4 regions of the Cutibacterium equinum genome follow, and region 4 is predicted to be linked to each of the others. Evidence: riboswitches for the same ligand, from Rfam matches in the RefSeq annotation. Region 4 holds a riboswitch; each other region holds the start of a gene.

Region 1 (3,633 bases), 1.2 Mb from region 4:
GCCTTCCAGTGTAGGTGTCGAGGACATGACGTACTGACAATCGACTGCGGGTCTGCGATGAGAGGTAGGCTGAACCCCACATGTCAACAGGGCCTGTTCAACGGGGCCAGGAACGCAGGAGGGCAGCGTGAAAGCCGCGGCACAGGATCAGTGGAAGCTTCTCGATCTTGCACAGACTGACCGTCTGATCGCCCAGGCGCAGCATCGTCGTCAGACCCTGCCCGAGCTGGCCGAGCTCAAGGACCTCGCCGTCCAGCGCAGGACTCTGGCTGAGGAGGTCGTCGCCACGTCAACCGCTCTGTCTGACGCCAAGATGGAGCAGGAACGCATTGAGGGGGACCTCGAGCCGGCTCGCGCCCGTATGGAGCGCAACAAGAAGACCGTCGACTCGGGTTCCGTCGCCGATCACAAGGCCTTGCAGGGGCTGACCGAGGAGATCGAGCACCTCGGGCGGCGTATCAGCCTGTTGGAGGATGCTGAGCTTGACGCCATGCAGGCCGTCGAGGATGCCCAAGCTGCCCACGCCGACGCTGATCGTCGTCGTGTCGAGCTGGATGGCCACATCCGTACCGTGTTGGCCTCGCGCGACGCCGGCCTCAAAGGTATTGACGACGAACTGGCCGAGTTGCAGCGTGCGCGCCAGACCCAGGCCGGCGGTATTCCGGCCGATCTCCTCAAGCTTTATGATCTGCTGCGCGAGCGCACCGGCATGGGATGTGCCAAGCTCGTCCACGGCGTGTGCGAGGGGTGTGGCATTGCCGCAAATGCGGCCGATCTGCGCACCTATGCCGCAGCCGCCGAGGACGATGTCGTGCGTTGCGAGGAGTGCGAGCGCATTCTGGTGCGCACCGGGGAGTCCCTCTGACCAGGTACGCCGTGCCAGTGTGGCGACGATGCCGTATTGACCGTAGAATTGTCGTTTGGACGAGTCATCCGGGTGATCGCGGCAATCCCTGAGTTGTCGAGGAAAGTCCGGGCTCCACAGAGCAGGGTGGTGGGTAACGCCCACCCGGGGTGACCCGCGGGAAAGTGCCACAGAAAACAAACTGCCGGCTTTCGGGCCGGTGAGGGTGAAACGGCGGGGTAAGAGCCCACCGCGTCATCGGTGACGATGACGGCACGGCAAACCCCACTTGGAGCAAGGCCAAGAAGACCGTGAGGTCGCGGACGTGTTCGAGGGCTGCTCGCCCGAGCGTCCGGGTAGGCTGCGCAGCCGAAAGGCTGGAGGATGCCAGTAATGGTGTTCACAGATGGATGATCACCGGCCCTGATGGGCCACAGAACCCGGCTTACAGGATGGCTCGTCCCTTCCTGTCATCGGGGCCATGAAGTCCGGAACCCGCACCCCCAGCCTGTCCACGTCCATCTCGGGCAGGACACGTGGAAGAGCCACGAGGGCCGCCACGCGCACCCTCATGCCTGGTATGGCCGCAAGGGGATGGGATGGCTACGAGATCAGCGCCGAGCCGCCTACAACGAGATCTATCGGAAGACGACGATTCGGTTCACTGACCTGTTCAAGTGAGGTGAGACCCCGTCAAGGGGGCATACACAGGGGGTGCTAACATCCTCGCGTCAGGTTGCTCGTGACATCACGAGCGCTGGAATCCGGTGAGAGGCCGGAGCTGACGCGCAGCGGTATGACTGATCCGCCACGGCGAACGCCACTGGTGCCATGAGCACTGGGAAGGAGTCGGGGCTGGAGACGAGGTTGAGCCCGAAGACCACCTGACATCGTCCTGTTGGTACCCGGCCGCGCACGCCGAACACAGAAAGCTGGCTTCTCCATGCACCTCGTCCCCTTTCGTTGCGCTCTCGTAGCGTCGGTCATTCCCGCTGTCATGCTCGCCGGATGCGCCGGCGCTCCCAAGGATTCCTCGGCATCGGGATCAGCATCAGCATCGGCACAAGGCCCGATCACCATCACCAATTGCGGACAAAAAATCACCCTCGACAAGCCCGCGACAAGGGCTGTGACCCTCAATCAGGGAGCCACCGAGGACGTCCTGGCCATCGGCGGTGAATCCACACTCGTCGGCACCGCCTACCTCGACAGTGAGATTCCGGCGAAGTGGAAGAAGGCCTACGACTCGGTCAAGGTGCTCGCCAAGCAGTACCCCTCCAAGGAAACCTTCCTGGCCGCCACACCTGATCTGGCTGTGTCTTCCTACTCCAGCGCTTTCACTGACAAGGCTGTTGGCACACGGGAAGAGCTGCGGAAGCAGGGGATTGCGACCTACATCAGCCCCTTTGGTTGCCCGGAGGGCACTCCCGTGGCCGATGCCACCTGGGAGAACGTCTGGAAGGAAATGACCGAAGTAGGAACCCTCATCGGCGCCAAGGATGCCGCTGACAAGGCCATTGCCGAGCAGCGTGATGCCCTCAAAGAGGTCACCGGGAACAAGCACGGCACCGAGACGTCGATCGTCTGGTTTGACTCGGGAGACAAGACCCCGTTCATTGGCGCAGGCCACGGTGGGCCTCAACTTCTCATGGACGCTGTTGGAGCCAAGAATCTCTTCGCCAATCTCGATGGCGGGTGGGCAGACGGCTCGTGGGAGAAGATCGTTGCCTCCAATCCGGACGTCATCGTTGTCGCCGATGCAAGCTGGTCCACGGCAAAATCGAAGATCGATTACCTCAAGAAGGATCCTGTCCTCAGCCAGATGAAGGCGGTCAAGGAGAACAAATTCGTCACGGTGCCCTTCGCCCAGAGCACCCCGGGTGCTGAGCTTGTTGACGGGGCCAAGACCCTCAATGATGGTCTTGCGAAGATCAACGGCAAGTGAGTCGCTGGCGTAGCTGGCTGATCGCCGGTGTTCTCGTCGCTGCCCTGGTCGGCACTGTCCTCGTGGTGCTGGGGATCGGGGCGGTACATGTCCCTGTCCGGGATGTTGCCAGGGTGGTGGCCCGACGATTCCGCCTCATTGCCGGGGCCGATGTTACCGTCCTCAACGATCAGATTGTCTGGCAGCTGCGGGCTCCCCGAGTCATCGGGTCGATGGTCGTCGGCGCGTTGCTGGCAATGTGTGGTGCGGTACTGCAGACCTTGACCGGCAATGACCTGGCCGACCCCTACCTGCTCGGTATTTCCAGCGGGGCCTCGGTAGGTGCCGTCTTTGTTCTCGTCGTCGGGATTTCCAGCACCCTGGGCCAATCGGTCCTCATGACCTTGGCTTCCTTCGGAGGGGCTGTCGGTGCCCTGGTCATGGTCTTGGGGATGGCTACCGGTCGTTCCGGGGAGTTGCCGCCCAGCCGCACGATTCTTGCCGGTGTGGCCGTCGGTCAGCTGTGCGCAGCGGCCGTGTCCATGATGATTATGGTTTTCGGTGAGTCGAACGCTGCCAGGTCGGCGTTGTCGTGGACTCTCGGCTCCTTCACGGGTCTGCGGTGGGGATCGACGATCGCGCTGGCAGTTGCAACCCTGCCTGCCCTGATGGCGGGGATGGCCTTGTGCCACATCCTCGATGCCTTCGCTTTCGGCGATGTCAGCGCGATGTCCTTGGGAGTTCCGGTCAATACCGTGCGGTGGGCGATCATGGTCGTCACAGCCCTGCTGACTGCGTTGAGTGTGGCCTTTGTCGGTCCCATCGGCTTCGTCGGGCTGACGGTTCCCCACATCGTGAGGTTTTG
Region 2 (3,633 bases), 370 kb from region 4:
GGCGATCTCGGTCTCGGGGTGACCGGGCCGGTAGTACTCGGCGTTGAACGGGGCGTCCTGGAAGGAGAAGTTCGGGAACAGACGTTTGGCGCTCACCCGGCAGGCCAACCGGAACAGGTCGTGGTTGGGGTCACCGTCGTCGAGGTTGACCCCCTTGCACACCCGGAAGATCTGGATCGGGAAGATCGCGGTCTCCCCGCCACCCAGTCCAGCCTCGGTGGCCTCCAGCAGGCAGCGCATCACCATCCGCGCCTCCGGGCTGGTGTCGGTGCCGTAATTGATCGACGAGAACGGGGTCTGGGCTCCGGCCCGCGAGTTCATGGTGTTGAGGTTGGCGATGAGGGCTTCCATCGCCTGAGAGGTCTGACGACGAGTTTCCTCGACGGCCTGACGACGGATCCTCTCGGCAACACGGTCGGTGTCGTCAACGAGCCCGGCGAACAGGTGCGCCACCTGCTCCCTCTCCTGGGCCAGCGCGGCAGCATCTGGTTCCAGCACCCACCCAGACGCCGCCGAACGCACCTCGTCGAGACGGTCCGCGTCACCTCCAAGCACCTCAAATGTCCTTGTCAGCCCGGTTTGGGCAGCCTTGACGAAGGTCTTGGCAACACCTGGAGCCATGTCCCGGTCAAAGTTGGGCACTGCCTGGCCACCGTGCTGGTCATTCTGGTTGGACTGGATGGCGATGCAGGCCAGGGCGGCATAGGAGCCGATGGATTGCGGGGTTCGCAGCACACCGTGGCCGGTGGAGAAACCGTGCTCGAACAGATCGGTGAGGTTGATCTGGCAGCAGGTGGTCGTCAGGGTGAGGAAGTCGAGGTCGTGGATGTGAATGTCCCCGTCGCGATGGGCGGCAGCGTGGGCCGGGTCGAGTACCTCCAGCAGGTTGAACTGTTTGGCCGACTCGGTTCCGTAACGCAGCATCGACCCCATCGCGGAGTTGCCGTCGACGTTGGCGTTCTCCCGCTTGGCGTCAGCCTCCTCGGCCGATGCGAACGTGATCTCGCGCAGGGTGCGCATGAGGGCCGACTGCTGGTCACGAGCGACGGTGCGACGCTGACGGTAGAGGATGTAGGCCTTGGCGACGTCGTCATGCCCCTGGTTCATGAGGGCCTTTTCGACGAGGTCTTGGATGTCCTCGACGTCAGGGGTGTTCTCACCCCTCTCACTCAGTCGGGACAGCACCTCGAGGGCGACCTCGGAGGCCAATAGTTCGGGACCCTCAACCCCGCAGGCGACGAAGGCCTTACGGACGGCCTCGACGATCTTCGTCGAGTCGAATCCAATGACTCGCCCGTCCCTCTTGCGGATCGACGTTGGCACTGCTCGCTGCTGGCTGGTGGACGTGGGGTGGAAGGACGCGGAATGAAGGGTCGTCGACATGCTCTCTCCTCGAAGCAGCGCACGAGTGGAGCAGGTTCACCCCAAGACGTCCCGCGCGCCTGTTGTCGTACCGGGTCGCTGACCCGGGTCCTGGCAGGTCTTCGGACTTCAGGGCTCTCCGTCGTCAGACGGGTTCCTACCAAGCGATGCTTCCCAGCCGGATGGCCAGTGCGTGTGTCGCCGTCGTTCCCTGTCACCGCTGCGGGGCAGTTCCGGTTTCCCACCGGATTCCCTCTTTCCTCCCATCACCGCCGGATGCCGGGAAACCCCTACATCTGGTGTCTGGCGATGGGAACCAGCACAAGATGAAGGGTATACGCAGTTCGGGTCATGGGCACACTCGCCCCCCGCAATTCATCGTCGTCGCCCCTGGCCCGCCATGATGGCCCTTCATATCCCACAGCCGGCTGGCATCCTGGACACAAGGAAAGGACACACCTCATGGAGATCACCAGCACGTCCATCACCGAAGGCCAGCCGATCGACCTGGCCTACGCCCACGCCGATGCGGGCGGCAAGAACGTCAGCCCCCAGCTGAGCTGGACCCCCGGCCCAGATGGCACCAAGTCCTACGCGATCACCATTTACGACCCTGATGCCCCGACCGGATCCGGTTTCTGGCATTGGATCCTCGCCGACATCCCGGCCGACGTCACCTCCCTCGACGAGGGCGGCCCACTTCCCGCTGGGGTGCGCGAGTGGAGCAATGATTACCAGGAGGACGGGTACTCCGGCGCCTGTCCGCCTCCCGGACCGGCCCACCGCTACATCCACACCGTTCATGCCATGCCCAGCGAACATCTCGACATTCCTGACGATGCCGCCAATGTCCAGGTGCGCTTTGCCATCCACACCACGCAGTTGGATTCCGCGTCGATCACCGGAACCTTCCAGCAGTCCTGACGATCACTGGGGCGCCTGACCGGCCTCCCGCCAACGGGAACGGAACAGGTGCCGTCGACGACGTGTCGGCGGCACCTGCTTGACTGGCGTCGTGAAGCTTCGGCAGACCTTGCTCACCCTCCTCGTCACCCTCGGCCTGATGACGATGCCGCTTGCTGCCCGGGCGGAGCCATCAATCCCCACCCCGACGACCACGAGCACCAGCTACGCCAGCGAATCCGCCGAGTCGCCCACACCTGTGGCCCCCATCACTCCTGGAGCAGGGATGGGCTGGGACTCAGACCCGGTGTCGTCACAACAGGCATCCCAGATGGAGTGCGCCTCCGTGATGTTCGTCGGCGTCCGCGGCTCGGGAGAAACCCCTCCCTACGGCACCACCATCACGTCGATCCGCGACGCTCTGGCCCAGAAGTGGAAGAACAAGGGAACCGTCCGTCAGGTCTACCTGGACTATCCGGCGGCCGACCCTCACACCTTGCAAGACGCATCCTTGAGCGGTCTGCTCTTCGACGCCACCATGCCGTCGACCGAATACTTCGACTCGGCGGCTCTGGGAGCCACGAAACTCACCGCCCTCCTCAACGCCGAGAAGAAACAGTGCCCCGACGAGTGGGTCATTCTCGCCGGATTCTCGCAAGGCTCCCAGGCCATCACCCAGGCCCTCGCCTCGACCGACACCCCACAGCGTCTGGCAGGTGCCATTCTGGCCGGCAATCCCGACCACTACCCAGGCCAGAACGTCCAGGAACTCAGTGGAGATGCCGGTAAGTCGGCCATTGGTACCGCGGCCATCCTCTACTACCTGCGCGAGCGCGCCAATGCGACTCCCGGGGCCAACCGCGATGACCAGATGCGGGCCATCATCAAGGCCACCCTGGGGCTGAGCCAGGAGTCGGTCGACCAGGAGGCCCTGGAAGCTGACATGGCCAACGCCGGGGCCGCGATTCCCCCCGAGGCCTACGCGGAAACCTACTCGGTGTGCATGAAGGGTGATCCCGTCTGTGACACCGCGCCAGCCCTGACGCGCATTCTCACATTGCAATCGACGTGGCAAGACGAGCTCAATCAAGGTCGTCCGATCCACATGGGGTACACCCGCACTGTCCTGGAGGCTCCTCTGGATCGCATCGCCCAGCGCGCGAATGCCGTGGGAGCCGCCGAGGCCAAGGGCGCTCCCATCCCTCATGGACAGACGGTGACGGTCACAACTCGCGAATGGGGCCCGTGGCAGATCGGGGTCGCGGTCGGCGCCGGAGTGCTCGGCCTGGCACTGGGATGGCTCCTGGGACGAGCCGGCCGCCGTCGTCACCGCGGGAGGTGAATGTTCACAGCTGGAAGAACCACTGC
Region 3 (3,633 bases), 1.1 Mb from region 4:
CTGACCATCGCAGGACTGGAAGCGGTGCGCCAGGCCGACGTCATCCTCTACGACCGACTCGCCCCGGCCGACGTCATGGACGAGAACCCCGACGCCGAGAAGATCCCGGTGGGCAAGGTGCCGCGCGGGCCCTACGTCCCCCAGGAGCGCACCAACGAGCTGCTTGTCGAGCATGCCAAGGCCGGGCGCAAGGTGGTGCGCCTCAAGGGCGGCGATTCCTTCGTTTTCGGTCGTGGCGGCGAGGAGTGGCAGGCCTGTGCCGCCGCCGGGGTCCCGGTGCGCGTCATCCCCGGCGTCACCTCCTGCGTGGCCGGTCCCGAACTCATGGGAGTCCCACTGACCCACCGTCACATGGTTCAGGGGTTCACCGTCGTGTCGGGGCACGTCGCCCCCGGTGACACCCGTTCCGAGCTCGACTGGGCCCAGATCGCCAAGACCGGCACCACTCTGGTCATCCTCATGGGCGTGGCTCACATCGGTGACATCGCCGCGCGCCTCATGGATGGCGGATTGTCCGGTGACACCCCGGTCGCCGTCGTCGCGGACGCATCCCTGTTCACCCAGCGATCCTTGACGACGACCTTGGAGAAGGCTGCCGAGGACATGGCCGAGGCGGGGATCAAGCCGCCGGCCATCACCGTGGTCGGTGACGTCGCTGGACTCGACCTTGACCAGACCCGAGTCCACGAACCGTCAGATCACTGAGGTTTTTTGACGGTCGCGAGGTGGTCGTCAATCCACTGCACCGCCTCGTCGACCTCGCCCAGCTCGTCTCCCCAGCCGGGGGCCGGGCCGCGTGACACCATGACGACGTGGATGCCGGTTTCGGCTGCCAGGCGAAGCTTCGGGTCCAGGTCAGTGCCCCCGGAGTCCTTCGAGACGAGGGTCGCCGCCCCGCCGGAGAAGATCTCGCGCTCCCGGTCCATGGTGAAGGGGCCGCGCTCCTGCAGCACCGTCCAGCCTTCGGGAAGTTCCTCGTCGGGGGCGTCCACGCAGCGCACGATGACCCGGCGCGGGCCGAGTCGCAGGTAGTGGCTGACGGGTTGGCGTCCCACCGTCAGCAGGACGACGTCAGGCAGGTCCGCCAGGGCCCGTGCGGCGTCGTCGTGGTCGTCCACCCAGGTCCAGGTCGCTGCCTCGGGCTGGGTGCGCCAGCTGGGCGGGGCCAACCGGGCCAGCGGCACATTGAGATCGCGGCAGGCTTGGGCGGCGTGGCCGTGCATGGTCGCGGCGAAGGGATGGGAGGCGTCCACCATGACCTTGACCTCGTGGGCCGTGAGGAAGTCCTTGAGTCCCTCGATCCCCCCGAACCCGCCCAGTCTCGTCGGACCGGGAACCGGCCGTGGGGATTTGGTGCGTCCCGCCAGGGAGGTGCACAGGTCAACCCCGTCGTCGACCAGTCGAGTGGCCAGCTGCCGGGCCTTCGTCGTGCCGCCAAGAATGAGGACGTCCATGACTCCATCAAACCAGCCTGTGGGACAATGATCAGTGATCGCGGTGGAACACCGGTGAGAATCCGGGACGGTCCCGCCACTGTGACGCCGTCGAGGCGAAGTCAGACCAGAACCGCGTACACCTGCCTCGACCGGGGTAGGACGACTGTGACGCGCGTGCGTGGCGTCCAGGCTGCGAGGACACAGACCTGGAGGGACGCGGCGGCGTCCCCGACGATGGAGCATGATGGTCTGCCTGCCTGAATCCCTGTCCGCTGAGAGTCTGCTCTCCCGCACGGTACGCGGCATTCGAGGAGCTGACGCCACAGCACGTGAATCTGCTCGGGCTCGTCAGCAGGTGCTCACCAAGCCGGAGGGTTCGCTGGGGTTGTTGGAGGATCTGTCCATCCGTCTGGCGGGGATGTATGGACAGGTTCCGGTCCCGGTTCCGAGCCACCCGGTTGTCGGGCTGTTCGCTGGTGACCACGGGGTGTGGGCTCAGGGGGTCTCCCCTGATCCCCAGGAGATCACCACCCAGCAGATGGTCAACATGGCGGCTGGCGGGGCGGCGATCAGCGTGATGTCGAGGAACCTGGGTGCCCAGCTGTGGATTACTGACGTCGGTGCCCGCCATGAGGTTGACGCGCCCATTCGTCAGCGGTGTGTGCGCCGAGGCACGGACGACATCTCCCAAGGCCCGGCGATGAGTCTTGACGAGGCCCTCCGGGCCCTCGAAGTTGGTATCGAGACCGGTTTGGAAGCTGTCGAGCAGGGAGCAGACATCCTCGTCACTGGCGAGATGGGGATTGCCAATACGACGCCGGCGGCGGCCCTCATCAGCGTCTTCACGCGGCGTCCTCCTGCTGAGGTGACGGGAAGGGGTGCTGGGTCGGACGATCGTCGGCATCAGCACAAGATCGGTGTGGTCTCCCGTGCCATCCAGGTCAACCGCCCGGAGGCTGACCGCCCGGTCGAGGCGTTGGCGAAGGTGGGAGGTTTCGAGCATGCGGCCATGGCTGGTTTCATCCTTGCCGCGGCCTCCTCACGCATCCCCGTGCTCATTGACGGCGTGATCGCTTGTTCTGCCGCTCTGACGGCCACCGCAATCTGCCCGCAAACCCGCGACTTCATCATCATGAGTCACGCCGGTGCCGAGCCGGGAATCGCGGCGTCGACCTCCGCTTTGGACCTGCCCGCCTTGTTGGACCTCGGTATGAGGTTGGGGGAGGGGTCGGGAGCCATCCTGGCTCTGCCGATCGTGCAGGCCAGCGCCCACATCCTCAATGAGATGGCCACTTTCGAGGACGCTGACGTCACCGACATCAAGGTGACCGGGGAGACGGACATTCCCGACGCCATCGACGTAGATGCCACCGAAGAAGACGCCAGCGAAGGAAAGGTTCCTTGCCGGGCGCTCGTTCTGGGGGGTGCGAGGTCGGGGAAGTCGACCTTCGCTGAGTCGAGACTGCCTCGCGACTCCCGTGCCACCTATGTCGCGACCTCCCAGCGCAACCCCGACGACGCCGAGTGGGAGGAGCGGATTCGCCTGCACCAATCCCGGCGACCGGCGACCTGGCAGACCGTCGAAACCACAGATATCGCTGCAGTGTTGCTGGCCGACGACGACTCCCCGGTGCTGGTGGACTGCCTCGGGGTGTGGATCACCCGGATTCTCGACGAGGTGGGGGCCTGGAGTGCCGATCCTGGCGACCAGACCTGGCAGACGTCCGTGAGAAACCGCGTCGACGACCTGACCGACGCCATCCGCCGGACTCGTCGCGACGTCACCTTCGTCTCGAATGAGGTAGGGATGGGGGTCGTGCCCGACACCGCGGCCGGACGGCTCTTCCGAGACGAGTTGGGGCGACTCAATGCCGCTGTCGCGGATGCCTGTGACGAGGTGTGGATGTGCGTGGCCGGCATCCCGAAGAGGTGGGCATGAGCGAACAGCCACATCCTGACCTGAGCAAACTGGGTCCGCTGCGCGGGATAGTCGAGGCCCTGTCCCTCTTCACGATCTTGCCGGGGCCGTACCTGACCGACATCGACCGTCGGCTGGCTCGTCGAGCCATCACGGCTTTCCCGTGGTTGGGTCTGTGCCTGGGAGTGGTGGCCGGCGGGATCGTGGCTCTCGTGCTCGGGCTGGGTGCCGGGTCGTGGCTGGCTGGGGTGCTTGCGCTGTGCTGGCTGGCAGGAGCGA
Region 4 (3,633 bases):
TCGACGCACTGGTTCGACAGCACCTCTTCCTCCTCGGTGATGACGAAGACCCACACCTTGTTGGCGTTGAGGCAGTCGTCAATGGCCTTCGCCTGGCTGGTTTCGGCGCTCGGGGAGGGGGCAGCCTGCGCCCAGAGCGGGAAGACGATGGACAGGGCTGCACACAAGACAGCGGCGAGCACACCCGACCATGGTCGGAGTGCTCGCCGCTGTTCGATGTTGGGAATACTCACATGACGATCATGCCGCAGCAGGGAGTATTTCGTCGTATCGATTGTCCTCAGACGCCAGTATGGGGCAGGGCCGGCAGACGATCCGCAGGACGGTTCGACGGGCCGACGGGAGCCACCTGCACTGGGTCATCGGCGGTCGCCGTGGCGGATGGTGCGGGAGTGGCCGATCCGGTCGGGGCCATCGTCGGAGTGACAGTGGGCGTGACCGTGGGAGTCACTGTTGGGGTGGCGGATGGCGTCGGTGTGGCCGTTCCGGTTGGGGTCACGGTCGGGGTCATCGTCGGTGTCTGGGTCGGGGTCACGCTCGGATTCGGAGTCGGGGTAGCCGAGGGAGCATATGGTGTCAGGCGGGCATCCCAGCTCGGTCCAGTATTCCAGTCAGCGGAGAGGGACTTGAAGTACCAGCCCTCGATGGAACCAGGCTTGAGCTTGGCGCTACCAGCACCGGTCATCGAGTACTGCCACTTCACCGGCTTGTCAGCGCCGGCCGGGGTGGCATGCCAGTAGGACCAGTACGCCTCGTTGATGTTAGACACCTTCGGGTAACCGTCGATCTTGTGGAGGAACCCACCGCTGGACTCGATGGCGAACCCTGCCGACTCAAGAGCCTCGAAACCATCGTTGAACTTCGATGCGCATCCGCCTTTAGAGGTGCCGTTGTCCTGCTCGACGTACACCCAGACGTGGCCCACGGCGATGCACTGCTGGGCGCCGCTCATGTCACCGGGCTTGCCGGTCGGGGTGGCGGTGGGAGTGTCTGTCGGGGTAGGGGTGGGAGTGTCTGTCGGGGTAGCGGTGGGAGTCGCGGACGGGGTGGTCTTGCAGGACGGAACACCCTCCGGGGCCTTGCCGGACCATGCCGAGGCGTAACCGTGGCCCGAAACAGCCATGACCGCCTGATCGGTGGCCATGAGGTTGGGTTCACTCGAGTTGCGCTTGGCCTGCCACGCACCGACGTTGGTGAGGAGCTGCTGGCGAATCATCCACTGCTTGACGGACTTCATGTCCTCGCCACGCTCGGCCAGAGCACTGGCGAGCATGCCGGTCGAGTTGGCGGCGGAGTAGGTCTCCCAGTAGTCGCCGTCGTCGTGCTCCTTGGTGTTCATGGCCCACGTGGTGGCGTTGGCGGCAGCAGCATCGATCTTGGCCTGGTAGCCGTCCGGGATGAGATGAGAGTTGCGCTGCAGCAGAGTCAGGTCAGACAGGGCGATACCGGTGTAGTCGGGGTCGCCGACGAAGACACTGCTGCCGTCCTGGTTCCGCTTGGTGTAACCGAAAGCGCCGGCGTCCGTGCCGTCAGTGCCCTGAGTCGACAGCAACTTGTCGATGATCTTCTGTGGCACCGGGCGGTTGGCGCGGGTCAGCGCAATGGTGATGAGGTGCGGGCCCCAGTACATGTTGACGCGGTTCTGCATACCCGGGGTCTCATCGTTGATATAGCCGGCAAGCTTGACCCAGAGGTTTCCAGTTTCCTTGCCGAGGAAGTAGGTCGGATCCTCGCCGAGGATCTCGGCGGTCATGATGACCTTCGCCAGACCAGCCGGGTTGTTCTCGACGTATTTCGGGCCTGCTTCCTTGAGGGCCGCAGTCATCTCCTTGACGACGTCAGGATGGGCATCGGAGCCGACCAGAGCAATGATGCCGTCGGCGACACCGCCAGCCTGTCCGTAGGTCGTCGGGTCTTCCTGCCACTTTTGGGCGAGCCAGTCGGCGGCCGCGGCGACGTACTTACTGGTGGCAGCGGTGTCGTTGACCGATCCGGCCCACATGGCACCCTTGACCGGGCTGGCCGGCGGATCGAAGCAGTACGGGGCGGAACCGTCATCAATGGTGGCGGTGACAGGTGCGTGTGATGGCGCGGGCTGCGGGTCAGCGAACGCCGGTACCACGAACGGTGATGCGACGAGTGCACCGGCGGCGAGACCGGCGACCCATCGATTGAGCCTGGTCATGTGGCGGGCCTTCTTCCTGAGGATGCGTTGCGCTCAGGACGGGAAAGCCCCCCGAGTTGAACCCACCGCAGTCCTCGACGGTGTGATGTTCCTTGGCGCAACCCAGGTACTCCGACTTGGGGACGAGCCCCTCACGGTTGCGGGTCAGCTCCGGATTCTCACCGGATTCCCCCGTGGTTGCAGTGTCAGTCTAAGCTCGCGCCCATCACATGTCCACATCTAGTTAGGCGCTGCGAACCTGTGTGTTAGGCTTCACATGGTTTCACCGATGGAGAACCTGGTGCGAATCCAGGACTGTCCCGCAACCGTGTAGACCGACAAAAATGTCGGCTAAGTCGGATCGCCATCGTTGAGATGTCCCGTACTTGTTTCCGTCGTGGACAGCGGAAAAGACGATCCTGGCCCAGCGCTGGATGGCCTAGAAGCGTCCACCCAGTGAAAGGCAGGAATAGTGAGACGTCTACGGGGTTTGGCTGGTCTACTCGCAGCAGCAGTGGCACTGCCAATTGCCATCACCCATCTTGGCCCGGCATCTGCGGCACCGCCGTCCTACGACTCTGATGCGCAGAAGTGCATCAACGAGAACCACGTCTTCGTCTATGCCGAGCGCGATGACGGCCATGTCGATACTGGTTGTGCTACCAAGTTCTCCAACGGTGTGGAAGCCTTGACGTCGGCTGGTTTCGACATCGGTAACACCGATTTCGGTGGTGACCTGGGGTTGTTTATCGATTCGATTAACGGCTATCCGGAAAACCCCGACAAATTCTACGCTTACTGGGGCTATTTCCACGGGAAGCCGGCAGGCAAGAACACCGAGACAACGTGGGAGTACTCGCAGCTCGGTGCGAGTAATTACCATCCGGAGCCCGGTTCGATCGAGGCATGGCACTACATGCTCATCGACGGCCCATGGGAGGTCCCTCCGACCTGGAAGCCGAAGGTCGATCCGGCTCCCACCACTCCGGCGGCCTCCTTCGAGATTCCTGACAAGGCCCTGCAAAAATGCATCACCGACAAGGTGGGTACCACCACTCCCACCAAGGAACAACTCGACGGTGTCACGAGCCTGAGCTGCCGGAACAGGGGAATCAAGGACCTTACCGGTATCGATCAGCTGACCGGATTGGAAAAGGCATTCCTGCCGGAGAACAAGATCAGTGATCTCAAGCCGTTGGCCTCCATGACTGGCATTTTCAGCCTGGATGTCAACAGCATTGGAGTCTCCGATGTCACGCCGCTGAGGTCGTTGACGAAACTGTCGCATCTGGACGTCGGCAAGAACCACATCCGCGATCTGTCCCCACTCAAGGACATCAAGGGGCTGGGAGACACCGACATCGTCTCGAACTACCAGACCGTTGACGGTGGGTCGGCCACTGCCGGGGTCGAGGCCCCCGTCCCGACCGCCGTCGACCATCAAGGCACGACCTTCGTGGCTGATCGTG

Evidence for each region. A riboswitch is a leader RNA that binds a small molecule or an ion and turns the genes downstream of it on or off. The one in region 4 is predicted to bind cobalamin.
Region 1: it holds a riboswitch for cobalamin, as region 4 does, so the genes downstream of both, O6R08_RS03000 (ABC transporter substrate-binding protein) here and O6R08_RS08370 (hypothetical protein) in region 4, are expected to answer to the same signal.
Region 2: it holds a riboswitch for cobalamin, as region 4 does, so the genes downstream of both, O6R08_RS09990 (anaerobic ribonucleoside triphosphate reductase) here and O6R08_RS08370 (hypothetical protein) in region 4, are expected to answer to the same signal.
Region 3: it holds a riboswitch for cobalamin, as region 4 does, so the genes downstream of both, cobT (nicotinate-nucleotide--dimethylbenzimidazole phosphoribosyltransferase) here and O6R08_RS08370 (hypothetical protein) in region 4, are expected to answer to the same signal.

What each region holds. Positions count from the first base shown of each region.
Region 1 covers NZ_CP115668.1:658,484-662,116, forward strand. Annotated here, with positions in the region: gene O6R08_RS02990 (zinc ribbon domain-containing protein) at 128-865, shown strand; RNA gene rnpB (RNase P RNA component class A) at 926-1,308, shown strand; cobalamin riboswitch at 1,561-1,746, shown strand; gene O6R08_RS03000 (ABC transporter substrate-binding protein) at 1,788-2,789, shown strand; gene O6R08_RS03005 (FecCD family ABC transporter permease) at 2,786-3,633, shown strand, end outside.
Region 2 covers NZ_CP115668.1:2,202,012-2,205,644, forward strand. Annotated here, with positions in the region: gene O6R08_RS09990 (anaerobic ribonucleoside triphosphate reductase) at 1-1,383, opposite strand, end outside; cobalamin riboswitch at 1,459-1,661, opposite strand; gene O6R08_RS09995 (YbhB/YbcL family Raf kinase inhibitor-like protein) at 1,825-2,286, shown strand; gene O6R08_RS10000 (cutinase family protein) at 2,552-3,607, shown strand; gene O6R08_RS10005 (hypothetical protein) at 3,612-3,633, opposite strand, start outside.
Region 3 covers NZ_CP115668.1:430,363-433,995, forward strand. Annotated here, with positions in the region: gene cobA (uroporphyrinogen-III C-methyltransferase) at 1-705, shown strand, start outside; gene O6R08_RS01935 (cobalt-precorrin-6A reductase) at 699-1,454, opposite strand; adenosylcobalamin (AdoCbl) riboswitch at 1,481-1,598, shown strand; gene cobT (nicotinate-nucleotide--dimethylbenzimidazole phosphoribosyltransferase) at 1,678-3,375, shown strand; gene O6R08_RS01945 (adenosylcobinamide-GDP ribazoletransferase) at 3,372-3,633, shown strand, end outside.
Region 4 covers NZ_CP115668.1:1,835,581-1,839,213, reverse strand. Annotated here, with positions in the region: gene O6R08_RS08375 (hypothetical protein) at 1-233, opposite strand, end outside; gene O6R08_RS08370 (hypothetical protein) at 281-2,185, opposite strand; cobalamin riboswitch at 2,270-2,399, opposite strand; gene O6R08_RS08365 (leucine-rich repeat domain-containing protein) at 2,679-3,633, shown strand, end outside.